Regions from separate parts of the Peribacillus sp. FSL H8-0477 genome, predicted to be linked through region 3. Evidence: riboswitches for the same ligand, from Rfam matches in the RefSeq annotation. Region 3 holds a riboswitch; each other region holds the start of a gene.
What was found. A riboswitch is a leader RNA that binds a small molecule or an ion and turns the genes downstream of it on or off. The one in region 3 is predicted to bind S-adenosylmethionine.
Positions count from the first base shown of each region.

Region 1: it holds a riboswitch for S-adenosylmethionine, as region 3 does, so the genes downstream of both, fbpA (Fur-regulated basic protein FbpA) here and MHI18_RS12335 (O-acetylhomoserine aminocarboxypropyltransferase/cysteine synthase family protein) in region 3, are expected to answer to the same signal.
Region 2: it holds a riboswitch for S-adenosylmethionine, as region 3 does, so the genes downstream of both, MHI18_RS13470 (hypothetical protein) here and MHI18_RS12335 (O-acetylhomoserine aminocarboxypropyltransferase/cysteine synthase family protein) in region 3, are expected to answer to the same signal.
Region 4: it holds a riboswitch for S-adenosylmethionine, as region 3 does, so the genes downstream of both, MHI18_RS02930 (cyclase family protein) here and MHI18_RS12335 (O-acetylhomoserine aminocarboxypropyltransferase/cysteine synthase family protein) in region 3, are expected to answer to the same signal.

Region 1 covers NZ_JBBODE010000002.1:1,182,468-1,190,538, reverse strand. Annotated here, with positions in the region: gene MHI18_RS17515 (CHASE3 domain-containing protein) at 1-1,237, opposite strand, end outside; gene MHI18_RS17510 (aspartyl-phosphate phosphatase Spo0E family protein) at 1,402-1,575, opposite strand; gene fbpA (Fur-regulated basic protein FbpA) at 1,775-1,963, opposite strand; SAM riboswitch class I at 2,145-2,251, opposite strand; gene MHI18_RS17500 (MFS transporter) at 2,340-3,551, opposite strand; gene helD (RNA polymerase recycling motor HelD) at 3,622-5,946, opposite strand; gene MHI18_RS17490 (aldehyde dehydrogenase family protein) at 6,318-7,802, shown strand; gene MHI18_RS17485 (M20 peptidase aminoacylase family protein) at 7,845-8,071, opposite strand, start outside.
Region 2 covers NZ_JBBODE010000002.1:343,432-351,502, forward strand. Annotated here, with positions in the region: gene MHI18_RS13445 (polynucleotide kinase-phosphatase) at 1-1,850, shown strand, start outside; gene MHI18_RS13450 (SDR family NAD(P)-dependent oxidoreductase) at 2,124-2,882, shown strand; gene MHI18_RS13455 (EamA family transporter) at 2,945-3,853, opposite strand; gene MHI18_RS13460 (DUF5316 family protein) at 4,113-4,325, opposite strand; gene MHI18_RS13465 (hypothetical protein) at 4,697-4,915, shown strand; gene MHI18_RS13470 (hypothetical protein) at 4,957-5,289, opposite strand; SAM riboswitch class I at 5,362-5,462, opposite strand; gene MHI18_RS13475 (GDSL-type esterase/lipase family protein) at 5,624-6,349, shown strand; gene purT (phosphoribosylglycinamide formyltransferase 2) at 6,605-7,765, shown strand; gene MHI18_RS13485 (hypothetical protein) at 7,920-8,071, opposite strand, start outside.
Region 3 covers NZ_JBBODE010000002.1:88,727-96,797, forward strand. Annotated here, with positions in the region: gene MHI18_RS12295 (polysaccharide deacetylase family protein) at 1-430, opposite strand, end outside; gene MHI18_RS12300 (class I SAM-dependent DNA methyltransferase) at 557-1,303, shown strand; gene MHI18_RS12305 (histidine phosphatase family protein) at 1,337-1,930, shown strand; gene MHI18_RS12310 (HesB/IscA family protein) at 2,171-2,461, shown strand; gene MHI18_RS12315 (hypothetical protein) at 2,747-2,992, shown strand; gene MHI18_RS12320 (NUDIX hydrolase) at 3,186-3,599, shown strand; gene MHI18_RS12325 (SEC-C metal-binding domain-containing protein) at 3,774-4,817, shown strand; gene MHI18_RS12330 (Nramp family divalent metal transporter) at 5,008-6,291, shown strand; SAM riboswitch class I at 6,396-6,504, shown strand; gene MHI18_RS12335 (O-acetylhomoserine aminocarboxypropyltransferase/cysteine synthase family protein) at 6,599-7,915, shown strand; gene yhfH (protein YhfH) at 8,022-8,071, opposite strand, start outside.
Region 4 covers NZ_JBBODE010000001.1:547,808-555,878, forward strand. Annotated here, with positions in the region: gene MHI18_RS02895 (heavy metal translocating P-type ATPase) at 1-1,301, shown strand, start outside; gene MHI18_RS02900 (DUF3221 domain-containing protein) at 1,307-1,987, opposite strand; gene MHI18_RS02905 (YdhK family protein) at 2,099-2,635, opposite strand; gene MHI18_RS02910 (DUF302 domain-containing protein) at 2,665-3,051, opposite strand; gene MHI18_RS02915 (DUF421 domain-containing protein) at 3,182-3,886, shown strand; gene MHI18_RS02920 (CPBP family intramembrane glutamic endopeptidase) at 3,976-4,704, shown strand; gene MHI18_RS02925 (5-methyltetrahydropteroyltriglutamate--homocysteine S-methyltransferase) at 4,746-5,852, opposite strand; gene MHI18_RS02930 (cyclase family protein) at 5,874-6,611, opposite strand; SAM riboswitch class I at 6,700-6,801, opposite strand; gene MHI18_RS02935 (ATP-binding protein) at 6,878-8,071, opposite strand, start outside.

The DNA of each region.
Region 1 (8,071 bases), 1.1 Mb from region 3:
CCATTAATTCTTCTAAAAATTGCTTATCAGAAACTTGAAAAGGCTGCAAGGCTGCAAACTCCAGCACTGCTAAAGTCCGGTCTTCAAAAAGAATCGGTACAATTAAAATTTGCTTTGGCATAGACCGGCCTATTCCTGAACCGATGTTTATGTACTGATCTGGAATGTTATCAAGAATTAGCATTTCTCGATTTACTGCACATTGACCCAGTAATCCTTCGCCTGGTACAAAGGAAGACTTCCATGTTTGACGTCCTTCCCATGCGTATGAAGCAACATGCATAAATTGCTCTCTCTCAATTAAACTTGTATGTAGATACAGCGCACCATATTGTGCATTAATCAGCAAGGATACACGTTGAATAATCTGCTCTGCCAATGTTTTTACATCAGTTGTCTTCTGAGTAAGTCCAACTAAATCGCCTATATGTGATTTAATCCCATTTTGCAATTGGATATTGTCTAGTAATTGATTAGTGGATGAAGCAAGCATCCCAACTTCGTCTCTTGATTTAACCGGTATTCTTCCAGACAAATCGCTGTTGGCTGATCCAATTTCCTGAATCGATTCTGTAACTTGTTTAAGAGTTTTAGTTATTGATCTAGAAACAATCAATGAGGCAAGGACAGTAAATAACGAAACAATCAGCCAAAATATATACATAAGGATCTTCAGCAGATTGTTATTTTCTGCTATTTCATCTGTTCGTTGAGTCGTTAACTCATATTCTGTATCTTGGAAAAAAGATAGTTTGTCACGAATATCACCCATTGCCTGTTTTCCGCTGTCATTCAGAAAAAAACGGTCAATATTATCAGTTTGACCATTTTGAACAAAGCTAATTACCGGTGTCCCGGCATTATCTATCCATTTTTCAATATCTATGTATAAATCCTTTAAATTTTGCTGCTGTTCTGGGTTATCTGCCAATAAATCTGACAGCTCTGCATAAACATTATCAAAATCTTTTTTTCCATTATAATACGGCTCTAAGTATTCTTCATCATGAGTAATCACATAGCCGCGCTGACCAGATTCCATATTTAGCAAACTAGTTTCAATTTGGCTGGCTAACTCATGAACCTGTAGGTCATGTGCTACGATAAAATCTAGTTCTTTCTGAAGAGAGGAGATTCTGCTGCTCACTAAAACCAGAGCTATTCCAAGGCAAACAATAACTAAAAAATAACCTAAACTTATTTTAGAACGAATCGAAAATCTATGGTCTTTAAACATCCTAGTCCGCCTCTCAGGAATACTTTTTTCTGGCCTCCATCTTTCGCATTTCAAAAGAAATCAGTCAAAATCCTGAAATTCAATATGTTTAATTATACCACAAATAACGGATAATGGAATGAGTTGAATGAGGGATAAGTACTATAATAAATTCGAAATTTAGACTAATTCGAAGAAACGAGAGAAGATTGGTAACTCGGAGAGAAGGTGTTTAGCAAATAATCCAGCTCTTGACTTGCCTGAACAGTCAGGGTGCTTGTATAGCCGTAATCTTCTGCCAACTGTATCATTTCCTTGCGTTTTTCTTCAATGATAAGATGATAGGACATTGTTGCCATATTGAACCTCCTTTTCTTTTTTTTTACAATAATCTAATAATAAAATCATTCACAAATTAAATCAATAAGAAAAATAAAAATATTTATTTTTTCGCTAAAGCGTCTACTATTCATATTATAAATAGAAAAAAAAGAAGGTTCATTTCCTATCTCATGTGGATAGTAAGAAATGACCTCCTTTTTATTTTACTCTGCAAAGCTAGGTACTCACAGAATTAATAGTCGGTGCCGCTTCGTTGATTTTAGCAAGTGAAAATTCATCTTCAAGTACTTTTATTGTTGCATCATATAAATGCTTTTCATCAGATGTTTTATATACGCCCCGCTTAAGTAGTTCTTCTATTAACAGAGCTTTTCTGGTTTCTATTGTTTTTAATAATTCGGTCAAGCTGTTTGGCTCCTTCCAAAAACATGTATGCATATTTCTATCGTTAGACTTGGAATTACCGCTTCACTTTTTATCGCCAACGTTTATATACCATCTACATACACATTCTAAACATATTTCATGAACATTAAATATAAAAGCCCCTTCTAAAATAAGAAGAGGCTGACATTCGTATCGGCTTCTCTTATCTTTCAAGCCTAAGGCTTGTTGGATTTGGCACAGTTCCCGGGTACGGGTCTGCTGCCGAGGTATCACAGGGCCAAGTCCCTCCACCTCTCTAGATAAGAATATTAATTTATATTTATAGTTTATGATGTACTTGAGAATATATACCTTCTTTAAATAAGTGTCAAATAATTTGTTTTAAATGAGTTACTTAATCCTTGAGCACTGTATTTTTCGTTTCTTTACCAAAAATGAGTACAACAGCAGCCCCAACTACAATGGCTATAGTAAAAATGGTGAATATGATTGAGATATCTTTACCTGCTGCAACTAAATAACCGACTAAAAGCGGTCCTAAAATGCCGCCAATTCTTCCTGCAGCAGCTGCCATCCCGGAACCCGTTCCCCTGATGGAGGTGGGATACTGCTCTGGAGTGTAAGCATATAACCCGCCCCAAGCACCTAAATTAAAGAAGGAAAGCATAATACCAGATGTGAGTAACAAGGGTAGTTCCTCAGCTGTTCCAAAGAAATATGCACTGACTGCCGTACCTAATAAGTAGGTAACAAGCACGAATTTCCGTCCATATTTTTCAATAAACCATGCTGCAGTGAAATAACCCGGAAGCTGAGCCAGTGTCATGATTAATACATACTCAAAGCTCTTGATCATACTAAATCCTTTCATAACCATGACACTCGGTAGCCATAGAAACATTCCATAATAAGAAAAGACCACACAGAACCAAAGAATCCATAAAACAAGTGTCTGTTTAGCATACTCTTTAGCCCAAACACTTTTCATATTCTGTAGAATAGAAGGTTTCTGTTTTCTCTCCAATGCTGTATACCTAGGCGAATCTGGAAGATTCAAACGTAAATATAGTGCATATAAAGCCGGTACAGCACTTAAGAGCAACGCAATCCGCCATCCATACACTGGAATGATAAAATAAGATATCAATGCCGCGATTAACCACCCTGCAGCCCAAAAGCTTTCAAGAAGTACAACTACTCTTCCTCGTTTATCGGCTGAAACACTTTCAGAAACAAGCGTTGAAGCAACAGGCAGTTCCCCGCCTAATCCCATCCCAATCAGCAAGCGAAGAAGTAAAAATAACGCTAACGATGTTGTAAGGGCAGATAATCCACTGCCAATTGAAAATAACAGCAAAGTAATAATAAACACATTCTTCCGGCCAACCCGATCTGCCATAGCTCCAAATACTAAGGCACCTATTGCCATCCCAATAGAATTAACGCTTCCAATCCAGCCAACTTGTTCGGTCGTTAAACTCCATTCCTTCTGCAAGGCTACAATAATAAATGAAAGCATCCCTACATCGAGGGCATCAAACATCCAGCCAAGACCGGCAATACTCAATAATTTACGACTTGATAAAGGTTTCTTTTTCTTTGCCATATTTTCCTCCTGAGACGTTAAAACAATGCAACTTTTCCATTTTATATAAATGATAATTACAAAGTATATCTTAACACCACTTTACACCTGTATACAAGCCTTTACTCATCTCGGAGATAAACGGCGAAACAGCCCCGATGGAAATCAAGCAAAGCTCATGCATGGCTCTTGTGCACGATGTATAAAAAAGGTTTCGTTCCCTTTCTAAGTAATATCGATCCTTCGAAGCATTCAGGATAATCACCGCATCAAACTCAATGCCCTTCGCTAGATACGTCGGAATCACAAGGAGTCCATCTTCAAATTCAGACTTACCTTTACTCACTAGTTTGATCTCCAATTTACTCTTTAATTCTTTATAGACATTTTCACTTTCAGCAGCATTCTTTCCTATTAAAGCAATATTTTGAAGCCCCAGGTCTTGTAAGCGTTGAATCGCTTTTTCTAAACATAACATGTATTGCTGCTCGTCTTTGACTGTGAATACTACTGGTTTTTGACCTGGTCGATTAAAGGGCTCAATGCTTCCCCCGTCTTTTACGATTTCTCGGGTGAATTGGACGATTTCTTTAGTAGAACGGTAACTTCTTTTTAACACAACCTTCTCGGTTTCTGCTTCTGTGAAGAGTGATGTTAAGACATCTGTTCCTCCTATCATTTCACCATGAGCAACGATAGTCTGATTAGGATCTCCTAAAATGGTCATTTTGCAATGGGGGAAAAGTTTCGCTAAAAAAGCAAATTGAAAGGAAGAATAGTCCTGAGCCTCATCAATAAACAAATAACGCACCCTTGTGTTAACCTTAAAGCCTTCAAGTTGATCTTTTAAATATAAATAAGGTGTTGCATCTTCGTAGAAGAGTCTCCCCTGATCCATTTCCTCGATAGACTGTTTGCATACTAGTCCCCAATGATTTACCTCTTTCTTATGTTTCACCTCAAATAATGTTCGATAGATTGCCTCTGTATCTACAAAAGCAAACTCATTAATTTTTCTATAAAGACTCTTAAATCGTTTTTTCACTATCGCCGATGCAAGATATTGCGTTTCACTGTCTATTCCATTGAATTCATGTTCCTCAGCTTTAAGAGACTTACGATAGCTTTTAAGATATTCACCTTTATCAAGATACTGCATTTCTTCTTCTACCCAAGCCTTCTTACGTTCTTCCAGCTCTCTTTTTCTTACCTCTTTACGTATTTTATCAACAGTCAAATTCATTCTAGCAGGCAAGGATAGTTCATTACCTAGTTGATAGAAATATTGATAGATTTCTTCTGCAGAAAAGATTTTCTCCCTTCTAAAATATATCGGTTTAAAGATCATCCCAGCTTGTTTCAAAGTATTTAACAGGAAGTCAATTTCTTGTAAAAAAGTTTGTGAGGATTTAAAACGAATTCCCTCTAGTCTTGCTTCATATTCTTCATCATCAATTGAACTCAATACATATTCCATTTGCTGAAAAAGATCTTCAATGTCAAATACATCACCCAAACGCTGATTTAAATACTGCTGGAAAGTCGTTTGCTGCATATTTGCTTCACCAAGTTCAGGCAAGACACTAGATACATAACTATTAAATAGTGGATTAGGCGAAAATAATAGTAATTGTTCACTGCTAAGCTGATCCCGGAATCGATATAAAAGATAGGCTGCTCGTTGTAGTGCAGCCGATGTTTTTCCGCTGCCGGCTGCCCCATGTACAATAAGAAGTCTGCTTTTCGTATTTCTAATAATCGTATTCTGCTCTTTCTGAATGGTGGCTACAATGCTTTTCATTTGCGAATCCGCCTGTTTCCCCAAAACTTTCTGGAGCAATTCATCACCAATTGTTATCCCCGTATCAAACATACTTATAATTTCACCACTTCGGATGACAAATTGCCGTTTCAACTCCAACGTACCTGCAATTATTCCTTCAGGAGCCTCGTACCTAGCCGGTCCCACTGAATAATCATAATACACACTAGAAATAGGCGCCCTCCAGTCATAAACTAAAAATGAAGAACTTTCTTCATCATAAAAGGAACCTACCCCGATGTAGATTTGTTCGACATTTTTTTCATCCGTTTCAAGAAAATCAATCCGCCCAAAATAAGGAGTCTTCACTAAACGGTTTAACAATTTAACCTGCTCAATAGAATGTTTATGCCGCCTTTCACGTTCAGATAACAGCTCAGACTGCTGCCGGATGCTTGCATGTGTTTCTGCTGCTTCATGCGCATCTTCCAAATTCACAGTAACATCATCCCAAAAGTTTTTCTTAATCGATTTGATTTCAGAACCAGCAGTACCGAGAAGTTTCTGCAGCCGATTTGATTCGTAGTGTACCTTTCGCTTCAATTCATTCACCCTATTTTGTTCGTGAATTTTCTCTAACTCCCAGTCCGCCATCAAACCACTCCTTTTTATAAAATATATTGACATCTACTTTCCATTGATATATAATGTAAATTAGGATAAATATATATTTTTATACTTATTATTCCATTACCTATAAATGTACCATACCTAAACTTCAGATACAATATCTGTCTTTTTTTATGTCTAGTTTTCCTTCGAATCCACTTACCTCTCACCCTCATAATCCAGTCTATTTTACCCAATTCGACAATTTCCTATAGTATGTAAGAATCGTGTTGGTATTTGTTTATTGAAAACTAGTATCAATTTCGGTATGATTAACAAGGTTGAGAAAACGCTTTCATTCATTACATACAACAAGATTTACTCATCTATCCAGCTAAAATTCGAGGAGGGTATTCATGACAAATCTTACGTTAGAAGTCAATGAGAAGGTACAGCAGTTTTTAAAAGGTCCTAAGAAACTCTTTATTAATGGTAAATTCGTTGAGAGCGCCTCAGGAAAAACCTTTTCCACTCCCAACCCTGCGACAGGGGAAGTACTTGCTGATGTATATGAAGCAGATAAAGCAGATATTGATTTAGCGGTTAAAGCAGCACGGAAAGCCTTTGATGAAGGTGAATGGTCTAAAATGAGTGCTGCTTCGCGTAGTAGATTAATGTATAAGCTTGCTGATCTTATGGAAGCAAATAAAACCGAACTCGCTCAATTAGAAACACTTGATAACGGAAAGCCTATTAGTGAAACGACAAACGCAGATGTTCCGCTCGCTGTTGAACATATGAGATATTATGCTGGCTGGTCTACAAAAATCGTTGGTCAAACGATTCCTGTTGCCGGCAATTACTTTAATTACACACGTCATGAAGCAGTTGGCGTTGTTGGACAAATTATTCCGTGGAACTTCCCTTTACTCATGGCAATGTGGAAACTTGGTGCAGCACTGGCCACAGGATGTACAGTGGTTTTAAAACCTGCTGAACAAACTCCACTATCTGCTCTTTACCTGGCAGAGCTTATTCAGGAAGCCGGATTCCCTGATGGAGTCATTAATATTGTGCCAGGATTCGGTGAAACAGCTGGGCAAGCACTTGTCGATCATCCACAAGTCAATAAAATTGCCTTTACTGGTTCAACTGAAGTTGGAAAATCTATTATGCGTTCCGCGGCTTACTCTCTAAAACGGGTGACACTAGAGCTTGGCGGAAAATCACCTAATATCATTCTCCCAGATGCGGATTTCTCAAAAGCCATTCCAGGTGCATTGAACGGAGTTATGTTTAACCAAGGACAAGTTTGCTGTGCTGGTTCCCGTGTCTTTATACAGAAAAAACACTATGATAATGTCGTCGCTGATATGGCTTCCCATGCGAAGAACATTAAACAAGGTGCTGGTCTTGATCCAAACACACAAATTGGACCGCTTGTATCCCAAGAACAGCAAAATCGAGTGTTAAATTACATTGAAAAAGGCGTTAGTGAAGGTGCAGAAGTTCTCGTTGGCGGAAGCAAACCACAAGACGATGGTTACTTTGTATCACCAACAATTTTTGCTGCCGTTAATGATGAAATGACAATTGCAAAAGAAGAAATCTTTGGGCCGGTTATCGCTGCAATGCCTTATGATGATATAGATGAGGTGATTAAACGGGCAAATGAAAGTGACTATGGTCTGGCTGCGGGTCTTTGGACACGTGATATATCCAATGCCCATTATGTAGCAAGCAAGCTTCGCGCTGGTACTGTCTGGGTTAACTGCTACAATGCCTTTGATGCCGCTTCACCATTTGGCGGATACAAGCAATCAGGTATGGGTCGTGAAATGGGCTCCTACGCACTTAATAACTACACTGAAGTGAAAAGTGTGTGGATTAACTTAGGTTGATTATGATTTAATACAAAAAAAGCACGTTAACTATTCATTAAGTTAACGTGTTTTTTTTGCATTTACTTGATGAGCTTTAGCTGTATTTATAACCGTTTTTGTCAGAATTTCAATGCCCGTATACATAGCTTCACGGTTAAATATCATTTGTGGATGGTGAAGGCCCGGTGTAAGACCGCAGCCAAGTCCAAGCATCGCAGCCTGAATACCAGGCCCTTTTAACGTATAAAAGTGAAAATCTTCCCCGCCGGAAGTGACAATTGGATCAA
Region 2 (8,071 bases), 250 kb from region 3:
CCAAGTCATTAGAAACGATGCAATTTTTCTTGAGGCATGTTAATCAGAATCTGGCTTATATGATTGATAGTAATCATGGTTGGAAAATTGCTAGATGGTTGGATGATAGGGATGTTACCTTAAATCATGGTGATGAACTTGTGGAAGAAGAAATACAAAAATTCCATGAACAATATGGTGAAGAAGAGACGAGAGAATTAAAAAAGGAATTAAAGAACTTTCTTTTGCATGCACCTTCGCACTATGTATTGAAAAAAAATGGTGTACCGACATTGGTTTGTACTCATGCAGGAATTAAAGACGAATATATAGCAAAACAATCGGATGTTGTGAGTGATTTTTGCCGTTATGGAGATACAGATGGTTTTAATGGCGGGGGTAAACCCATCAGAAAAGACTGGTCAATCCATCATAAAACAAATATTTCAATCATTTGGGGACATGACCCCAAACCTAAGCCACTTATTATTAACAACACAATAAATATTGATCAAGGTGTGGTTTTTGGTGGAGAGTTAACAGCTTTACGTTACCCTGAAAAAGAATATGTATCTGTTAAGGCTAAAAAAGAGTACTCGGGTGCGGATAGTAATCCACTAAAAGAGCTGGAGAAAAAACGGTTAAATCCCCCCAATATTGCGAAGTTCATTAATGGTTACTCGGTCTTAACTGATGACTTGGGGGAAATTCATATACCTAAAGAATATGCAATCCCATCAATTGATACAGTATCTCATTTTACTGTCCCGATTGAAGAACTTGTGTATATCCCACCTACCATGAGCCCTGCTCCCCTGCCATCCGCATTAGATGACTATCTTGAACATCCGAAGGAAGTCATTGATTACTATCGAAGCAAGGGTATTGAGAAAATGGTTGCTGAAAAGAAACATATGGGTAGTAGAGGGATTTTAATGCTATTCAACAGAAAGGAATCTGCTTTAAAATACATTGGCCGCGAAACCTTAGGTGTTATTTATACAAGGTCAGGAAGAAAATTCTTTGCTGATGAAGTAGAAAGTACTATCCTACAAAGGCTGAATGATGGATTAAACCATCATGGTTATTTTCAGAAGTACAATACGGACTATGTGCTATTAGATGCTGAAATCATGCCATGGAATCTAAAAGCTAAAGAATTGATTAGTCATCAATATGCACATGTTGCTGAAAATGCACTTCTAGATCGAACAATAATTAAAAGTAAGCTTGAAAAATCTATTCATACTAATCAAGACTTAGAAGAATGGCTTGGTGAATATGATGAAAAACTATACAATGCACATGTGTTTAAAGAAGTTTTTCAAAAATACTGTTGGGACATAGAAGATATTAATCTAATTCAGATTGCCCCATTCCATGTACTAGCACATAGTAATGAAACGTTCTTTAATAAGCCGCATACTTGGCATATGGAAATGAATCAGGAATTTGCGAAAATGGCAGACCTGTTTGTAGAAACTGAATTTATGGTTATTGACGATTCAACAAGTGAAGAGGCCGTTATTAAATGGTGGGAAAGCATCACAAATGATGGACATGAAGGAATCGTTATTAAGCCAGAGCGATTTATATCAAAAGCAAAAGGTAAACTTATACAACCTGCCATAAAGGTTAGAGGCCGGAAGTATCTAAACATTATTTATGGTATGGACTACTTACTACCAAAAAACTTGAACAGGTTAAAGGAACGAAATGTTTCCAAAAAACAGAAGCTGGCACTAAAGGAATTTACGCTAGGAGTAGAAGGAATTCGAAGATTTGTTAGTGGTGAATCTATTGAAAGAGTACATGAGTGTGTGCTTGGAACTCTAGCAATGGAAGCAGATCCAGTTGATCCGAGGTTGTAACAGTTGAATAACGGATAACCGCTCATTTTTAGTTCATGAGCGGTTATTTTTTATTTTCTAAAAACGCATCTGTTTTATTTTGGGGATGGATAGAAGTAAAGTTGTTCGAAGTGTTCTTACACAAGCCTTTTTCACTTTCTTTATAACGAACCGACTCTTCCCGGTGTGTGCATTGTTTTAATTCAAAGTGATTGGGTAAAATACAAACGAGTAGGCATATTAACCTAAAAATATAGATAAAGCAGCTAATACAACTAGGAGGAGTAGTTAATTATGACAACCAAGAATAAGGTAGCGATTATCACAGGAGCAGGAAGCGGCTTAGGACAGGCTACGGCAGTTCGAATGGCCGAAGATGGAATCAACATCGTTGTAGTGGATGTGAATGAAAAGGGAGGTAACGAAACAGTAGAAATGGTAAAAAAATTAGGAGCAGACGCCATTTTCATCAAAACTGATGTTTCTAAGGCAGAAGAAGTGAAGAACTATGTGGATAAGACAGTAGAGAAATTCGGAAAGATCGATTACTTCTTCAATAATGCAGGGATTTCAGGAAGTGGTGCGTACTTCTTAGATACAGCCATTGAAGAAATTGAGAAAATTGTTCAAATCAATTTAATGGGTAGTTTGTACGGCGTTCGTTATGTAGCCGAGGTCATGCTAAAAAATGGCGGTGGATCAATTGTCAATACAGCTTCAAGTGCAGGTGTAATTGGACAGGATTCAGTTGTAACGTATTCAGCAACGAAACACGGAATTGCTGGTTTAACCAAGTCGATGGTAGCTGAATATGGAAAAGACGGATTGCGTGTAAATGCAATTGCTCCCGGTCCTACAGAGACACCTATGGTTAAAGCCTTTTACGAAGCAAACCCGGCAATGAAAGAGAATGCAACGAAAGGCATTCCTCAAAAACGATTGGGAACACCGGAAGAGGTTGCGGAACTTGTAACCTTCCTTTTAACGTCTAAAGCAGAATATATCAACGGAGAAGTTATCCGCATCGATGGCGGGTTTACAAATACTAAGTAAAAAATACAGCAAAAAGAAGCAGTGTCTCAATGGACACTGCTCTTTTTTGAATATTGACTTACTTACAACTCATCAGCAATACCAAGCAAAGCAATCCCAAAAATAACAACAATAATGATGGTATATTGCATTTTGTTCAGTTTTTCTTTAAGGAATATACGCGACAGGATGACAGAGAAAATGCTATATGAAGCAATAAGCGGTGCGGCGATAATTGCATTCTTTGCCATTGCAAATACATAAAAGAATTGACCAATCGTTTCAAGGATGGCGGCAGACGCTTTATCTCGTTCGGTAAAAACGTTGAATGATTCTTTTTTAATTAATTTAAGGTATCCAAACGACAATACAGCACAAATGAAGAAAGTATATTCATAGGCTAGCAGTGCCGAATCTTCGCTGATCAGATTTAATTCATCTAAGTAAATGGCATCGGCAAAGGTTCCTAATCCATCAATAAAAGCATAAAGGATAGGGAAAATAATCGCCATAAAGCCAATTTTATATTTTTTATCAATTTCAACGGATTGATTTTGAAGGGCTTCGTTTTCTGCTTTCTTTTCTAAAACGGCGATGCCGATAACACCTAGTGTGATAATAATGAGTCCTAAAACTTCAATTACACCTAATTCATGGGTGAAAAAGATGAAAATTAGGATTGCCGTAACGGCTCCGGAGGAATTTTGGATAGGCGAAGCAATCGAAAGTTCCAAATATCGTAACCCGATATAACCAATTGCCATCGACAAAATGTAGAGTCCTGATACAGGTAAATAAGTGATTAAATCCATAGGATTAAAAGTCAATCCTTTGAATAAAAGGTACCCTGTTGCATGCAAACCCATAACCAAGCCGACCATAATGATGATTTTAATATGGCTGAACTTATCATTACTATCTGTTCCTTTTTTATAAAATAGATCCGCCCCGCCCCATGCAAGTGCTGTGAGTAGAGCAAAAATAAACCACATAATGAATTCTCCTCTTTTTGTTTATTATACAAATATAGCAATGAGATAATTAATTAAAACTCTTAATTATACAACGGATAATAATCACGTCAAGAAGAAGTTTAAATAAGGGTTCATTTAGAACGCACTTTCTCTGGATGCAGAGAAAGGGTTTTTTGAAAGGATTATTTAGCGGGTCAATAGTTATTGATAAAATAAAAAATCAAAAGGCTGCCGACTCTTTCTCAACAGCCTAGAAGCGATATAAATATCTTGAGAATCATATTGTATTTTTAAAATACAACATTCCGCTTATGGCTAGAGAAAGGATGCCTAAAAATCCAGAATAAATGGCTATTCTTGTTCTGGATCTTCTATATGCGGTTGTTTCATTATTGAATGTAGCTCTTTGCTGTTGAGGCGTCGTCCATGCCCCAACTGATATACCGGAGATAATGATACAGACTACACCGACAAAAAAGAAGTACTGCAAATAAACACCCCCTTTCTTCTATTAGTACGTTACATAATCTTATAAGTTTCGCTATTAAGTAAAATGATTGATAAAATACCTACTCTTTCTATTCTGCTCATTTATTTTAAAAACTAATAGGAGTTTCTTCCAATTTTTATTTATTAAAAGATTTATTTTATTTAATCAATCGATTGATTAAACTGGTTAAACCAATGATACATAAGGGTTTTAAAAGTTACAGACAGTTCGTTAATGATTTAGAAAATAAATTATTTAAATAATTTTTAAAATACAGTTTATTTGGGTATATACTTAAAGTAGATGAAGTAGGACAAGTGCTGTACATCGAGTTCCTATTAGTTTTAAAAAACCGTAATGGAGGAATGGAAATGGAAAACATGGCGATGAGTATGATGATGAAGATGTCAATGGAAAGAATGATGACAGAAATGAATGGTATGAAAATGATGATGACTAGAATGCAAGGCATGGAAATGAATGATGAAATGGGTATGGATATGAAAGAAATGATGATGAAAATGCAAGAGTGTGATGAAATGATTTCAACCATGATGCAAATGATGTCAGCTATGAAGGTTAACGCATAAAAAAGATGGAGTATCTCATTAACGAGATACTCCATCTTTTTTTAGTTAGTTATGAACGATTTATCCTCTTGCAGACAGCGGATTTCCCGACTGATTTCCATACGCTGTTGTTTTAAAGTCCAGAGCTTTTCTCCTATTACTTCTGAGATGGCTGAATCATTTCGCAGTTCTTTGTAAAGAGCCAGTATTTCATTATTTACTCGCTCAAAGGACTCCCATAGAGCCTGAATCTCCCAGGTTTTATCTGTTTTCTGATTATGATTTTTTAGTTGTTCAATTATTTCATTTTGCCAATGAATATCACCAAGATCTTTTGCAAAAAGGTAAAGATCTAAGTATTCATCCACGGTTAAAAACGTCTTATTATTTATCATCGATAAACTCTCCTTTTCTATACAAAAAAACTCTCTTCCTAAGAAGAGGGCTTTTGTAAGAAAAGACACCTCCCCTTATCGTCCAAAGCTAAGCTTTGCTGGAATTAGCACCATCACTACGTGTGGTTGCTGAGGTTTCGTCGGGCCAGTCCCTCCACCTCTCTGGATAAGAGATATGTTTTTATTTTATAAGTAGTATTTTGATTATTCTAATAAAAAAAATTGAATTTGTCAATTGAATGTCGAAAAAATTACTTTAGTCCTAAGAAGGATTTTCAATATAAATACTGAATTTGAACTAGTGAACACCAAAAATTATCAAGGGGGAATTATTTTGAATCGAAAACAGAAAACTGCAAGTATCGTGTTAGCCATGTCACTAGTAGTCGGTGTGCCATTTAGTGCTTCAGCAAAAAAAGCTCCTGCACCAGTAAAGGTTGAATATGTGGCATTAGGGGATTCGTTAGCAGCAGGGCTGTCACCGAATGGCTATTTAGATTATGGGTATGTTGATTATATTGCTGATTCATTTGTGGCAAAAAAGTATAAATTAGCAGACTTTGATAATTTCAGCGTACCAGGTTATACATCGGATCGTCTTCTGCTAGATGTAACGAAAAGCAAGAAAATCAGGAAGGAAATTAAAAGCGCTACTCATATTACCATTGATATCGGGGCAAATGATTTACTTGCCAAGATAAATACGGATCCTTCGAAAGCGTCGGAAGCACTTGTCGCTGTTTCTACTAATCTGAATAAGATACTAAAAACAATTGACGGCCTTAATCCAAAGGTAAAGGTTTATGTAATGGGTTACTATAATTGTTTCCCTTATTATCCAGCTGAACAGCAAGCTGCTTTAATGCCGTTGCTAACAGGGCTTAATACGCAAATTAAGTCAGCAGCAGCAGAAAATGGCGACACGTTTGTGGCGACTGACAAAGCGATTGCTAAGAATTATAAAAAGTATCTTCCAAATAAGACGAATATTCATTTGAGTGAATCTGGATATAAAGTGCTTGCAGCTGAATTTTGGAAGGCAATAAGTAAAAAGAAATAATCAGTGAGCTATGAAGAGTCCTCTTAATTGAAGGGCTTTTTTTATGGAAAATTATTTAATCAATCGATTGATTAAATTTGGGGACACCAAAATTTTTCTGTATATAACCAATATGTATTGTACGTTATGAGGTAGGTTTTTTATGTTAATCTAGTATTATAATTGATTTATTGTTGTTAAAAACGAATAATACTAGATTACTTTATTATAATAGTTCGTATATAATGAAAAAGAGAAAAGGGGAGGTTGACTAATATGTATAAAGCTAAGAAAATTTTACTGTTAGGATCTGGAGAATTAGGAAAAGAAGTGATTATTGAAGCACAGCGCCTGGGTGTAGAGACGATTGCTGTTGACCGTTATGCAGATGCACCAGCGATGCAGGCAGCCCACCGCAGTTATGTGATTGATATGCTGAATGCAAAAGAGCTTCGGGAGATTGTTGAAAGGGAAAAGCCTGATTTAATTGTGCCTGAAATTGAAGCGATTGCAACGTCTGAACTTATTAAGTTGGAGGATGAAGGATTTACAGTCATTCCAACGGCTCGTGCAGCTAAACTGACGATGGATCGGGAAGGCATTCGTAGACTTGCTTCTGAGACATTACAAATACCCACAGCTGGATATCAATTTGCTGATACATATGAAGAATTCGTGAAGGGTGCGTATAAAATCGGTTTCCCAAATGTAGTGAAACCATTGATGAGCTCTTCAGGTAAAGGGCAAAGTGTATGTCTTACTGAAGAGGATTTAGAAACCTGTTGGCAGACAGCCATGGAAGGAGGGCGTGTGCAAAACGGTAGAGTGATTATTGAAGAATTTATTTCATTTGACTCAGAAATAACGCTATTAACAGTTCGAACTGTTGAGGGTACAAAGTTTTGCGCACCGATTGGACATATCCAAGAAGGCGGTGACTATATTGAGTCTTGGCAGCCTCATGATATGACAGACCAGCAAATAGAGGAAGCTCAACGGATTGCACATACGATTACGGATGAGCTGGGTGGTTTAGGTCTATTTGGAGTAGAGCTGTTCTTATCAGGAGAAAAGGTATACTTTAGTGAAGTTTCTCCACGGCCGCATGATACGGGGCTTGTTACACTAGTTACACAAAACTTATCCGAGTTTGCCTTACATATCCGTGCCATTTTAGGATATCCGATTCCAGAAATTACGTTGGTTACTCCAGGAGCGAGCCGTCCCTTGAAGGCACCGACTGAAGCTGAGAATTATAGCATCTCAGGAGTTGAGGAGTCGTTGTCCACTCCAAACACTCAAATTCGTATTTTTGCTAAACCCGTTACGAAACAGGGACGCCGCGTTGCAGTAGTTCTTTCTTCAGCAGAGACGACAGAAGAGGCAAGAGTCCTGGCAAATCAGGCAAAAGGTTGTTTACAAGTAAACGAGAAATAGACATTGCCCGCTAATTAATTGAAAGAGTGCCATTCTATTAGAATGGCATTCTTTTTGTTTGGTATTCGTCTAGTGAGGTGATTACTACGCTAGAGGTCAATCGAAAGAAAGTATTTTTTTCTTTTTCAATTCAACGAGCATATTAAACTCTCTTCTAAAGTAACGCAGCCATTTCTTTCTCACCTGCATACTTTATTTGGATTAGGTTGTGGAGTTGATCTCGTGCTTGGTCCATTTCAGGGGTATTCGTGGTTTGAAGAATCCTGCATAAACGGATAATCCTTTCTTTAGGTAGACCATGAATAT
Region 3 (8,071 bases):
CAAGATAATCGGTCTCTTTTAAGAATAAATCATGAATCGTCAGCCTTTTTTGTGACGGTATATCAAAGGTAAGGAGTTGAAAAGCAGTCGTATTGTCTTCTTTAAAAAGAATAGAAACAGTCTGTTCACTGAAATGCTTAATCTCATAGGAAATTTTTTGTGAGTTTGGGATAGATGGGTGTTTAGTAATATGATCAGCTAATTTTCCTTCTGCATATGACGAAAGAATGGTATCAATCTTAGGGATATCCAGAACCGGGTAGCTTACTGTATAACCGTCTGTTTCATTAGTAAGTGTCTTAACGGCTACATCTTGATAGTTAGTGTCGTATTGTTTTTTCTTATTATCCTTGATCGCTATTGCTGTAGTACCTGCTAGTAGAACTATACTAAATACTAAAATAAAAATGCGTTTATAATTGGGTTTCATGATGCCTCCACCTTAAAGATTCTTAGATGTAACGTAGTGATAATTTAATAATATACTTGATAGAACCCTATATCTACCAATATATTAATAATGAGTCTAGGAAATATAATGGAGGTTATGTAATTAATGGAAGATAATTTTCAAGAATATAATATACCTGAACTTTATGATATAGAAAATGATTCCTTGCACGATCTCGCACTACTTGAAGAATATGCAGACTCGAATGGGATAAATATTGATTTAGCCTGCGGAACGGGTAGGGTTACCATTCCTTTTTCTGAAAAAGGCTATAGGTTGATTGGGGTTGATAACCATGAAGGGATGCTGTCCCGAGCAGAAGAGAAGACGAAGAATCCTTTGATTGATTGGGTTAAACAGGATCTAAAAAAATTAAAGCTCGATGTTACTAGCCAATTTATCTATATGGTTGGAAATTCATTTCAACACTTCCTGACAAATGAAGATCAAGATCAGCTTTTACAAAGTGTTCATGCCCATTTAGATGCGAACGGTGTGTTCATCTTTGATACGCGTTTTCCTTCTAAAGAGGAACTTTTGCAGCCGGAGACAGAGGAATATTGGCGTTCGTTTACTGATCACCTTGGCAGAAAGGTAGATGTATCGACAATTGCGGTTTATCAGGCAGTAACACAGGTTCAGACCTATTTGACCATTCGTAGATTTCAAGAGTGTGATGGCAGTATCTTAAAGACAGAATCTAAGATTTCATTACGGTATGTCTATCCCGGAGAAATGGACAGGCTATTAGCAAGTCATGGATTCTCTGTCGTCCATAGGTATCAGGATTGGCGTAAAACAGAATTGACTAATGATGCAACAAATATGGTGTATGTCTGCAGGAAAAGATAAAATGAGTTTAGCATAGTGAATGGGAGAGTGGGTATGACTAGAATCGGATTTATCAGACATGGTAGTACTGCTTGGAATAAGGCAGGAAGGGCACAGGGGCACACAAATATCCCACTGGATGCTGAGGGCCTGAATCAAGCACAAAGGCTTGCAGAGCGGCTAAGTAAAGAGAAATGGGATGTTATCTATTCAAGTGATTTAACAAGGACAAGACAAACAGCTGAAGCTGTTCATAAGAAACTGGGAGATATACCAATCTTTTTTGATGAGCGTTTGCGTGAAGCTGGCGGAGGGTTAATTGAAGGAACAACAGAAGCCGAACGAATAGAAAAGTGGGGCAGTGATTGGCGAAATCTTGATTTAAAAAGGGAAACTAAAGAAGATGTTGAAGCTCGTGGTCTGCCGGCTATTGAAGAAATGCTCCAAAAACATCCCGGTCAGAATATCTTAATCGTCAGTCATGGTGCTTTCAATCGGCATCTGTTAAATAAGCTGGTACCCGTTAAGGATGGGCATGGACCATTAAATAATACCTCGGTAACGAAAATTCTTTTGACAGCGGATAAATGGGATTGTGAATTGTTTAATTGTACACATCATCTCGAAGCAGTACTCGAAGCGGAATGAATTTCATTAATCAATCGATTGATTAAATGCTATAAAGCTTGATAGAGAGAGAATAGAGGGCAGTTTTTGAAAGATCTTCTTTGTTATAGCTTATACCTTCAAGCACACGGAATTTATTAATCAATCGTTTAATTAAATTTGAATGGTTAATCGTTTCGTTAAAGCTAGTTCATACCTTCGAATAAGAATATCGTGATAAAGTAGAGATATTAGTTTCAAAACGGGCAAGGAGTGTTGAGGATGATTAAGATTACAGATCGAGCGAAAGAGAAAATTAGAGAAATACAGGAGAATGATGAAGAAAACAGATTTTTACGATTTGGAGTAAGAAGTGAATGCTGTAACGAAATGCACTATTCCTTAAGCCTGACAAGAGAAAAATCTGATCAAGAAGAAATCCTACTTATTAACGAAATTCAAGTACTGATTCATACTGTCGATACTCGTTATATTAATCAGACAGAAATTGATTATCAGGAAAATGGCTTTTGGATCAATAACCCGAATCCTTTAGTGTCTCCCTTAAAATAGGGGGTGTCTGCAATAGAAACCTCTTTTTAATAGGATAGTCAGTCTATTTTAATAGATGACTATCTTTTTTTAGTTAAAAGTTGAAAGTACAAATGGAAATGTATAAAATGGATATATAGATAAGAACGTATGTTTGTTTTTGCTGGTGAACAATGCTCCGCATGATTAGAGGGGGGATGGGTTGTTACGGAATTTTTTATTATAAAGAACGCTTTAAGAATGATGTGATGAATTACAAGTTATCTGAAGAGCAGCTTCAATTTACGAATACACCTCTCGAGTGTGTTGAATGATCTGAGAGGGACAAAAGCAGGCATTGTTGAAAAGAATGAACTTGTGACCTTCTTTGTACTTCACGAAAAAGATGGGATATTCAGAAAATCGGAAAGCCTGTTATTGAGGGGATTTTCAACGGATTTCTATCATCAAGGAAAAGGGTATGCTAAGAAATCGCTGATGTTGTTACCTGGGTTTATACATAATGAATGTTCATATATAGGAGATTGTATTAGCCGTAAATGTGAAAAATAAAACAGCACAGTCTCTTTATAAAAAGTGTGGTTATGTTGATGAAGGTGCTCGAAAAATGGGAAGAAAAGGCGAGTTAATAATAATGAGCTATTATTTTTAATAAACAGCAAAAATTATCTAACATAAACAAAAGATTTTTTTTAGTTCGATATTAAAAAGAGTTTTCCTATTATATAGTGCTGGGAGCGATTAGATGAAAAAAGTGATTGTAGCTTATGCTTTCATTTACAATGAGGCTGAAGAAAAGGTATTAATTGTCAATAATGTTGGGGCTGGCTGGACACTTCCGGGTGGTGAAGTAGAGGATGGAGAAAACATCAAACAGGCTGTTATTCGCGAAGTAAAGGAAGAGACAGGTCTGACTGTAGAGGCGGGCCATATTGTTGCTGTCAATGAAGCCGTCATTACGGCAAGAGGAAATCAGCCTTTATTCATCACCTTTAGGGGACGGATTTCTGGTGGAGAACTTGGTGTACAAAATAAAACGGAAATTTCGGAGGTAAAGTGGGTGGAGATAGAAGCGGCGAATCAGTTCATCCCCTATCATCCTGGAGGGGTTCTAAATTTATTAGAAGGTTCTGTACCTTATTTATTTCGAAAACAATAAATAACTTTATACATCCATGTTAAACGGATAGAAGTAATGAATAAGAGTGTAAGAATACCGTAAACTGCCTCTTTTAAGTGAATTTCCAGCGGCTTCCGGATTCTTCCGTTCTTATCTAATTGCTGTATTTCTGGTACAATGGTGTATAGCACTATTTTGGAGGTTACTAACAACATGATTAAAGCAAATAGAAATGATCCTTGTCCATGCGGAAGCGGGAAAAAGTTTAAGAAATGCTGTGAACGTAAGGTTACGGAGATTCCTGTAATGATCAACTACGAGGAAGCTAGACAAATCCAGAAAGATCTTATCGATTATACAGAAAAACAGTATCAAGATGAGATCGTTAAACTTGCGGAAAAACAGCCAATTTATTCTACTTTAGATGAGGAAACACAAGATTTATATTTATTTAACTTTAGAATGTGGAGCATGCTGTCACAACCACTCGTCAATGGCCATACGATACTAGAAGAGTATTTAACTGAACAGGGTGACTCAATTATCCGGACAAAAACGAAAGAAATCGTTGAGTCATGGGTAAATACGGCTCCTTCATTACTAATGATTCAAGGAATCAATGAGGACGTGTTGTCTCTTGAGGATATTGTTACGAAGAAAACCTATTCGCTTCCAATGGATGGCTATCGGGAACAGAATATGGACGGCGATAGTTTAATTCTTGGCTATCCTGTTGAAATGGAAGAAGTCATGAGCTTCTTTACACCATTTATTAGTATTGAAATGCAGCATACTGAAAAAATTCTTGAAGCAATGAAAGAGCAATTGGCTGCATTTAGCGGTCAAGCTGAAGAGTTTATGGTAAAACAATTCCCTGAAGTGCTGAATACACTGTTTGCTGTAGTTAAAGGAAATGAACTTTCCGAATCTGCTGGGCTTGATTGGGGAAATGAGAAGCAAGAAGAAACTGCGCGAATTCTGCAAAAGGGGATGGAGCAGGAGGAGTATCCAGAGGAGCTTATACAGTTAACTCAGAAACTTTGGAACACATTCTGTCTGCAAGAATCACCTGTCATTCGTAAGCCGGAAGCATTTGCAGCTGCTATGGAATATGCTGTGAAGCAAATTTCAGCAGGTGAATTTGGTCTTTCTCAAGGGAAGCTTGCCGAGAAATATAGTGTAGGAGCATCCACTATTTCTAAGCGTTTTAAAGAAATTGAGACTGTACTTAGTGAGGAACTTACTCCTGCACGCTAAATGAAAAGTACCTGTTTAGTCAAACTGTCGAGATTCTCGACAGTTTTTTTGTTGTCTCTTTTTAGACTTTATTGAAGCTCAATGTGTTTACAAATTATGTGGATAGGCATACACTATAACCATTCAAAAAGTTTCGCATGGCAAACATTCTTTGTTGCAAGCCTTTGTTTTGTTAGGAGGGAACATCGAGATGAAAGAAACAAAAACATCATTACTTCCGCTTAATGAAAATAGTAAAGCGGCTCAAGCAGTTTTAGATGGAAAGGTAAAAGGGTGGAAACGAATTCTGCCGTTTATGGGACCTGCCTTTATTGCTGCTGTAGCGTATATTGACCCGGGGAATTTCGCGACGAATATAACAGCGGGTTCAACGTATGGATATTTGCTGCTATGGGTAATTGTTGTCGCTAATATCATGGCCGTGTTGATTCAATCCTTGTCAGCAAAGTTAGGTATCGCGACAGGAAAAAACCTGCCAGAGGTAGCACGCGACCGTTTTTCGAAGCCTGCTTCCATTCTTTTATGGATTCAGAGTGAGCTCGTCATCATCGCCACTGATCTCGCTGAATTTATTGGTGCAGCTCTAGGGTTATATTTGGTTTTTGGCATCCCTATGCTGCCGGCTGCCTTAATCACAGCAGTTTGTTCATTTGCGATTCTCGAATTACAAAGAAGAGGGTACCGAACCTTTGAGACGGTTATTACCGGAATGGTACTGATGGTTGTCTTGGCTTTCGCCGTTCAAACTTTCTTAGCGAAGCCGGATGCTGCGGAGGTTGTAAGTGGTATGTTCATACCACGGTTTGAGGGGACGGATAGTATTTTACTTGCTGCAGGGATACTCGGAGCGACAGTTATGCCGCATGCTATTTATCTTCATTCTTCTTTGACTCAGAATCGAATTATTGGTGTGAATGATTTACAGAAACAAAAAATATATAAATATGAACGTATTGATATTGTGGTTGCCATGATTTTTGCAGGGGCTATTAATATGGCCATGCTTGTTGTATCCGCAGCACTTTTTTTTAAGAAAGATATGATTACTGATGATCTAAGTGTTGCTTATGAAATGTTTGGTGTCTATTTAGGACCAGCTGCAGCTCTTTGTTTTGGCCTTGGCCTTTTAATAGCAGGTCTTTCTAGTTCATCAGTTGGAACGATGGCTGGAGATGTGGTGATGCAAGGTTTTATTAATAAACGAATTAACTTATATCTTCGCAGGGCAATTACCATGCTTCCACCGCTCATTATAATTATCGGCGGAATTAATGCAACAAAAGCACTTGTAGCAAGCCAAGTTATTCTTTCGTTCGGTATTGCTTTCGCTCTAGTTCCTCTTATTATCTTCACAAGTAATAAGTCACTGATGGGGAGTTTGGTTAATCGAAAGCTGACGACATTACTTGCTTGGATGATTGCAGGGATTGTGATTGTGCTGAATGCATACTTGTTATATAAAACATTCATGTAGAGATAGTAGTAAAGATTCACTAGTAAATATAATTGACAATATTCTGAATAATAAGTATGATTAATTCACACCGAATAAGTACGCTTTACAATTAAATAATGAAATTCTTATCAAGAGAGATGGAGGAACTGGTCCTGTGAAGTCTCGGCAAAAGGCTCTTTATGAGTACTGTGCCAATTCCAGCGAACGTAAAAATTGTTCGAGAGATAAGAAGAGACCCTGTAGTCTATTTATGTACAAAACTCTTCTTATCTATTGGTAAGAAGAGTTTTTTTGTTTTTAGTCCAAATAAAAGGAGACATAAACAATGACAAAAAAAGAAGAGACGACATTAAATTTTGACACAATCGCTTTACATGGCGGACAAGTGATGGATTCAGTAACCCGGTCAAGAGCTGTACCCTTATATCAGACAACGTCTTATGGTTTTGAGGATTCAGATCATGCGGCCTCGCTTTTCAAAATGGAAAAGGAGGGCTACATCTATTCGCGTAATGCGAACCCGACAAATGCGGTATTGGAAAAACGACTTGCCCAGCTTGAAGGGGGAAATGGAGCCTTTGCTGTATCCTCGGGGCAAGCGGCCATTTCTATAGCACTGTTAACACTTGCTAAGGCAGGTGATGAAATCGTTGCTACCAATGCGCTTTATGGAGGAACATATAATTTATTTTCGGTTACCTTTCCACGCTTTGGTGTAAAGGTACGATTTGTTGATGGAAGGGATCCTATTGCTGTTGCCGCAGCTATTACGGATAAAACAAAAGCTGTATTCACTGAAACGATTGGCAATCCGGGACTTCAAATTGCTGATTTAAAGGTTCTTTCAGAAATTGCCCATGAAAAGGGAATTCCGCTGGTCGTTGACAGTACATTTACCACTCCATACCTTCAAAAACCACTTGAATATGGAGCAGATATTGTGGTTCATTCTATTACAAAGTTTGTTGGCGGTCATGGGACTTCAATTGGGGGAGCGATCATTGATTCTGGAAAGTTTCCATGGGATAACGGTAAGTATCCTGAATTTACCGTGAAAAAGCCGAGCCTTAATAATCGTTCATATCTAGAAGTAGGTGGTTCGAATGCATTGATTGTAAAGGCACGTTTTGAGTTGGGGCATGATTTGGGAGCTTCACTTTCGCCATTTAACGGCTGGTTATTCATTCAGGGACTTGAGTCATTATCACTCAGAGTTCGCCAGCATGTGAGCAATGCGGAAAAAGTGGCTGCTTTTCTTGATGCTAATGAGCATGTTGCATGGGTTAATTATCCGACCTTAAAAGACAATCCACAATACGAGCTTGCTAAAACTTATCTGCCCAAGGGAGCAGGATCCATTTTCACCTTTGGAATAAAGGGTGGGCTAGAAGCAGGGAAGAGGTTCATTGATTCGGTTAACCTTCTTTCACATGTTGCGAATGTTGGTGATTCCAAGACATTGGTCATCCATCCAGCGAGTACAACTCATTCGAGGCTGCTTCCAGAAGAACAAGTTGAAGCGGGGGTTACACCTGAGCAAATCAGACTATCAATTGGACTTGAGGATATTGAGGACATTATTAATGATATTGACCAAGCACTTGAAGCAGCCGTTAAATATAGCGAAGCGAGCAAGGGGTGAAAGAGATAACTTTATTATTAGTGGATTTTGGTGATCTGGGTGAATGGGTCAAAACTGCGTAGGTGTTCAAAACATTAAATAACCCCTGAAAATCAGGGGTTATTTTTTATTCGTCTCGTTTAGACAAACAGTGATCACATTCCATTAGGTACGATT
Region 4 (8,071 bases), on a different contig from region 3:
GCACCGTTAATTTAAGAGGCACCCTTATCGTTGAATTGACTAAAACTCAAGAGGAAACCCTTTTTAATAAAATCATTCTGCTCGTTCAATCTGCACAGAGTGTGAAATCTCCATCCCAGCAATTTATTGAAAAATTTGAAGGTAGATATGTAAATGTTGTTCTTATCGCTGTCCTGCTTATGATGTTTGTCCCGCACTATTTATTTCATTGGGACTGGAAAGAAACGATTTATCGTGCCATGGTGCTACTTGTCGTGGCTTCTCCTTGCGCACTCGCCGCTTCTGTTATGCCAGCAACTTTATCAGCGATTTCTAATGGTGCCCGCCATGGCATATTATTTAAAGGCGGGGTTCATTTAGAAAATTTAGGACACTTAAAAGCCATTGCCTTAGACAAGACTGGAACATTAACGAAAGGGAAACCTGAGGTGGTTGATGTTTTGTATCGAGAGGATTATACGATGGAAACATTTCTCCTGCATGTAGCATCAGTGGAGAAATACTCAACTCATCCGCTCGCCCAATCCATCGTTGCTTATGCTTCTAAACATAGCATTCTCGATCTTATTAAGCCCGAAACGTCTGAAGATATCTCAGGTTTTGGTGCAAGCGCACGCATTGCCGGCGTGACCTGGAAAGTCGGGAAAGCAGATTTTGTTGGGGCTGAGGAAGCAAGAGCTTTTCAAAACGGGATTGCGGAAACATTGGCCAGCGAAGGAAAAACCATGGTTTATGCCTCTGATCAGCAAGGGCTAGTTGGTTTGATAACACTTAAAGATGTCATCCGTCAAGAAACCATTGATGCAATTGATAAACTAAAATCGATAGGCGTGCAGATCTATATGTTAACAGGTGACAGCCAGGCCACGGCGAAAGCCATTGCAGCAGAAAGCCACATTAATGGATTCGTTGCAGAATGCCTGCCTGAGACAAAAGTGGATGAAATAAAAAAATTACAAGATCAATATGGCACCGTTGCGATGGTTGGAGACGGGATTAATGACGCTCCAGCATTGGCGACAGCATCCATTGGGATTGCTATGGGTGAGGGATCTGACGTAGCCTTAGAAACTGCTGATGTTGTCTTAATGAAAAACAATCTTTCACTAATTGCAGACGCTGTTCTTCTGTCTAAAAAAATGAATAAAATTGTAAAGCAAAATGTATTCTTTTCAATTTTCGTAATCATTTTACTGGTTTGCTCCAATTTTCTTCAGTTACTGAATTTACCGTACGGAGTAATCGGACACGAAGGAAGTACAATACTTGTTATTTTGAACGGCCTACGACTTTTAAAATAAGCAAGCTAATTCACCTCTATAACAAATGTAAAGGAGACTTTACCATTAGCCCATAAAGCGATTGCTTCATAGATATACCGTCCTTTTTCAGCAGGAACGATAATAGGGTACTCTTCCCGTTCCCTACTTTCTGTTTCTGCATTCCAACGATAGACAATCAGTGTTGGTTTTTGTTCCACCTCTATGGTCAGTCTACTGTTTGGCTTTGCATGGATGGCTTTAAACTTTTCAGCAATTTGAAGGGGACTTGCGGCATCTGTTTGCTGAACTTGATTCCCGTTTCGCCACTCAAAACCGCCTCTTTGCATGTTATATCGTTTTTGATTGATTGTTACGAATCCAGGGAGGGCAGATGGAAAACCATCTTTTTCAAAAATAAATTCCGGTAAAGGTGTTGCTGACTGAATATTTAAGGCTCTCGCTTGTGCAGGTATTGAATTACTAATGACCCCATCGATCCATACGACTACTTCCTGACCTTGCACATATTCATCTAAATGATCGCTTTCATTTAGTTTGATCCAAATCAAGCCATGCTTTCGGTCATCTATTAACAATCGGTTTTCTTTCGTGTCTATCTCCGTAATAATACCTTTTCTATCAATTTCACCTTTAGCTGCTCCGTTTTGAGAACAGCCTGCTATGATAAAACAAATCACTACTAACCAAAACGTCTTTCTATACATGCAATTTTTCATCACCTTTCTTAACCTGAATAGACGATAATTTTCATTAATAGTTTCACAACATAACAAAAAACAACCTAGCATAATAGGTTGTTTTTTAAAATTCATACCTTACTTTAATTCACTTTCAACAAGCCACTTATGATTGGTTACTTTTTCACCACCTGTTGTCGGCGTGTAATCAATCATATAAACGGTTGTTTTTTCGGCTGATTCAATCGTTGCTTCTGCACCTTTCATCCCTTTCATATGATTTGCTTCAATGATTACTTCCGTACCAGGTTCCAACATTTTGTCTCCTGCATCTTTAATTTCTTCTTGAATGACCCATTTATGGTTGTTGATTGGTTCTTTGCTCTTCCCTGATTCAGGTATGTATGAAACAGTGTAAGCCGTTGTCTCATAAGCGCCAGTAACAGTGGCTTCTGCACCTTTCATCCCCTTCATATGATCCGTATTTATGATTGCTTTACTTCCAATGTCATACGTTGGGTTTTCAGCAGCTCCTAAGTTACTTGGTACTTCGGACTCCCCGTGAATGTGCTCGTTGCTGTGTTTAGAACTAGAATCTTCTTTTTCGTTGGCACAGGCAGTTAAGGTCATTGCTGCTGCTAACATAACTCCCGCTATCATCTTTGTTTTTATCATATGAATATCCTCCATTGTTGGTAGTCTAATTAAATACTTTTATCCAAAACCTTAATTAACGTTTCTTCAATCTCAACAGCAATTTCTTTCAGCTTAGAATCTTCTATCATTTCCATCATTACCGTTGGCTTCGGCATACCAATATTCGTCAGCCCTTCCTTCTCATACACCGTAATTTTACAAGGAAGAAAATACCCTACAAGTTCATTTACCCCTAATACTCTTGCTGCTGCTTCTGGATTACACACCTCTAAAATACGATAAGGCTGCTTAAAGTTCTCTATCCCTTTTTCCTGTAACTTTTCAGTTAAGTCTAACATCCAAAGTACGCCAAATTTTTCGTTTTTTAAGTTTGTTTCTAAGGCTGTAATGGCCTCATCAATAGATTTATCTGTTTGCACTGTATAATGAAACATCATATCGCTCCCTTATTTGTCATTTTGTAAAGTTATACCTCTATGCCACTCACATTAAACATTGGTTTATATACTACTATACTGGTGATAATAAATACCGTAACTATTGAAAGGCAGGATGTGTTGTTAAATGGATTTTTTCAGCAGTCAAGACTCTCTTACGATTATTCAATGGAGTGTAAGGGCGGTTATTAGTTTCACTTTCCTACTCATCGCCACAAAAATAATGGGACCTCGATCATTTTCACAATTAAGATTGCTTGATTTTATCATTGCACTAATCATAGGGAATATTATCGCCCACCCTCTTTCAGACGAACATTTAGGCATGAAGGGATCAATGGTTACAATAACTGTTTTGGTTATTTTTTACACATTATGTGTCTATCTGAGTTTAAAATGGGATAAATTTAGAACCTGGCTTGATCCATCTCCCTTCCCTATCATAAAAAACGGACAGATTATTTATAAAAATTTAGCCAAAGCTAGAATTCCGATTGATGTTTTATTATCAGAACTGAGAAAAGATAAAATTGAAGATATTCAAAAGATTTCACTAGCACTTTGGGAACCGGATGGTACTCTATCAACGTTTTTACATTCACAGCATCAACCACTTACTCCATTAGATATGCAGGTAAAAACAAAACCATTTAGTCTACCCAATCTCATTATAAAAGAAGGGAAAATTAACTACACAGAATTAGATAAAAGAGGCAAGGATGAAGTATGGCTAAAAAAGAACCTCGAATTAACCTACCAAACGTCAGTTAGTGAGATTTTATTGGCCACTATTGATATAGATGAAAAGATAACCGTTTATTTGTATACATAGTTGTTTATTTTCTATCGTGAAAGGTTAAATTTTAACTCCGCCGAATATATACATATATAGTATAGATTCCAATGGGAGCTGATATTCATTTGGCCGCTAAACGTATTTGGTTAAAAATAATCGGGTTGGAAATTCTTTTGATGTTTTTTTATATGGTAAATGGAGCTTTTGTTTCGATTATGAATCCAACACATCCAGTCTTACAATTTATCGGACTGATCCCCCTAGCCATCGGCGTTTTTCTCTATTTACTTTTCAAGAAAAAATGGGATGTTTATTTCTTTAAGCGTTTCTTTCCTTTATCCAAACAGTACATACCGTTAGTACTTGTTTTACTAATCATTGTCGTTGGAAACAAAGGGCTGGATACCTCTTCTTTCGCTAATTTATTCTTTATGTTTCTCATGCAGCTGTTTATTGTAGCCTTCATCGAAGAAACATTTTTCCGAGGTTTCATGCTCAAATTGGTTCTTCCAAAAGGTAAGGCTATCGCCGTTTTACTTACAAGCTTTCTCTTTGGCATTACCCATTCCATCCAGCTGTTTGGAGGGCAATCTATAGAGGACACCATTTTGCAAATTATCTATGCCTTTATAGTCGGACTTGTTCTGTCCTTACTTATTGTTACGGGTCATTCCATCCTTGTTACGATTGCATTCCATGGATTTAATAATTTTTTAAATTTCATGGGAAATACGGAAAGTCATAATATTTTTGCCTATCTCATTTTAATCATCCTCATAGGCTATTCATTCTTTCTATGGAACCTAATGACTAAACCTGTCGATACCCGGAAGGATCAGTTCTTCTTGGGCTAATACAGAAAAAAAAGCACCGCTTGTGCGATGCTCTTCAACTACTATTCGTTCCATACCTCTTTTGATACATTGACGATGAATTTCAGCTTTTCCCATTGCTGTTCTTCTGTCAGTTTATTTCCATGATGGGTTGAAGCAAATCCGCATTGCGGGCTTAAACATAATTGTTCATGCGGTACATATTGTGCCGCTTCTTTAATGCGCGATTTGATGACGTCTATATCTTCTAGTTCACCATGTTTTGAGGTAACCACGCCCAAAACAACTTGAGCACCTCCATTTGGAATATGTGTTAATGGTTTAAAATCACCTGAACGATCGTCATCATATTCTAAGAAGAATCCATCTACTTTCTCTTTGGCCAGAAGGGTCGGTGCAATAAGCTCATAGCTGCCGCCAAATCGATAGGTAGATTGATAATTCCCACGACATAAATGGGTGGTTACCACTAGATCATCCGGCTTATCTTCTAAAACTCCATTAATAACCCTTAGTGCTAAATCGGTTAAATATTCTCTGGAATACTTTCCGTTCTGATAGGTTACCTCTGGAGAAGAAAGCCCCGCAATGTACACATCATCAAATTGTAAATACCGCACACCATTATCATAAAAAGCTTGTAACGCAGCTTGATAAGTTTTGATAATATCGTTGGCGTAATCCTCAATGTCTGGGTATATCGCTTCATTACGGGTTCCGTTGGTAAATAACTGATTCGGGCTTGGTATGGTTTGTTTAGCGGCAGCACGGCCGGCAACAATTTCATTGAAGATAATAAAATCTTTAATAAATGGGTGAGTTGGGTTAAAGGAGACTTTCCCTATATTTCGTAAAGAGTATTTTTCCGTTTCTACTCCCTTGAATTGTAGTCCTGTTTCAGGTACAAAGCCCTCTATACCGTTTAAATGCTCTAAGAAATCAAAATGCCACCATGTACGTCTAAACTCTCCATCGGTTACAACTTCTAATCCAACCTCAATCTGTTTATCGACCACTCGTTTAATTTCCTTTGTTTCTATTTCACGTAATTGTTCGAGTGTTAATCTGCCTTCTTTATATTCTTTTCTTGCTTTTTTTAATGACTCCGGACGTAATAGACTTCCGACGTGATCTGCTTTAAACGGTGCTTTTGTTAGTGTGATAGACATGTTGAGTTCCTTCTTTCTATTCTAGGGTAGGATAGCAAATGATCGAACTGGGAAGCCGGATGCTTTTTCTGGTTTCGGTACAATATTAAAAATAACTGCACCTTTTGCCGGCACTTTATCTAAGTTTGTCAGCAATTCAATTTGATAGGTATCTTGTTCAAGTACATAGTATTCAGCTAATAGAGAGCCATTTTTTTGATAGTCAATACTGGCATCCGTATCGAACGTTTCATGACCAATCGCTTTAATTTGTCTCTCTTGGAATAAGAATTCTAATGCTTCTACTGACCATCCAGGTGTGTGGTTATTTCCCTGTTCATCTTTGTTTTCAAATGCCTCTTGATTTGGCCAACGCTTACTCCGATCTGTCCTCAAAGCGACAAATGTACCTCCGTCAATCGTTCCATGCTCTGCTTCGAATGCCAAAATATCAGCAGTATGTAAAGCGAAATCAGGATTCTCAGCGGATTCCTTTGACTTATCAATGACAACAAGCGGGAGGACCAATTCTTTAAGTGTTAATTCTTCAAGGAAGCGTGTGTCCCGAACAAAATGAATAGGGGCATCTATGTGAGTGCCATATTGCCCAGCAAATGAAAAGTTTTGGGCGAAAAATCCATCATCATGATTGAAAAGAGTACTTATTTTTGCTTCATCAAACGAGGCAAAATGTGGTGAACCCGGTCCAAACGTATGTGTGAGGTCAATCCACTGTTTTTGTTTAATTAAATCAAACGCCTTACTCAATTCATTCGTCATTTTACCCCTCCAGACTTTTTTAAAAAAGGGACAAAGAAAAAACCCCTACCTGAAAAAAAGAAGAGGTTCTCAGCCAAAAGGCTGTCTCTTCTTATCTTCAAGCTTACGCTACTAGAATTAGCACAGTACTTACAATAAGTCTGCTGCTGAGGCTTCAAAGGGCTAGTCCCTCCACCTCTCTTGATAAGAAAGTGACTATTAAGTTAGTGAATAGGTATACTTTACAACTGCTCATTCAAACTGTCAAGATTATTCTGAAAACAAAATTAATTATTGATTGGGAATGTAATCGTAAATGTGGTTCCTTTTCCAAGCTTACTCTCTACACTAATGGATCCTCTCATCGCATGGATGAGCTGGTACGTAATGGTCAAACCAATACCTGTCCCTTTTTCTTTTGTTGTATAAAAAGGGGTTCCTATATTCTTTAACTGACTTTCCGTCATCCCTTTTCCTGTATCTTGAATTTCAATGAATACGAAACCACCACCGTCATACAACTTCACGTACAGTAAACCACCCATATCCATTGATTCAATTCCATTTTTGATAATATTAATTAAGACCTGTTTAACTTCTCCTCTATTTCCTTGAATGTAGAGGTTTTCTTGTAGTTCAGATCTAATATCTATATCGAGTATTGTTGAAAAAGAAGTCATGAGTTCAATCGCTTTTTTCACTTCAATAGAAAGATTTAATAGCGTTTTCTCTTCATTGTGTGGTTTTGCTAAAGATAAATAATCATTAATAATCCCTTGAGCATGATCCAATTCATCAATCGCGATGGTTATATAATTTTTCTGTGTTTTGGTACTTGCTTCATCTTCATTTAATAGCTGTAAAAATCCGCGGACAGAGGTCATTGGATTTCGAACTTCATGCGCTACAGAAGCCGCCAGCTGACTGATTACGTTTAATTTTTCGGCACGCTGTAGTTCTAAATCGATGGTTCGTTTTTGTTGAACATTCTCAATAGTATAGATACCCATTAATAAACAAATCCAAGAAATAAAAAAATAAAACAGTAAAAATGGAATTTGATTAAATTCCTTTGTATTTAAATAAATCATAACTAATGTAAAGGCCATTATCCAGAATACAGAACTAGACACCACAATTTTATGTTTCATTTGAAGGGCTTCATATCTGTTCATATAATATAGTAAAACAAGAGTTGCTATCGAATAACAAATTAACACATGATAAAATCCTTCTCCACCAATAAAGAACCGAAAGATTAATAACGTGAAAAACGTAAGTAAACCTGGTATTAATCCACCGTAAAAAAAGGCAATAATAAATGGCACTATTCTAAAATCATATATATACCCCTCTGAAAATCGAACGGGAAAAGACATGGTTAATACAACCATAAGTAATAGAATAAGGGTCAATTTAATATCCAAGCCATTTTTATACGGTTTAGTACGATCATTAAAAAATAATTGATAAACAAAAAT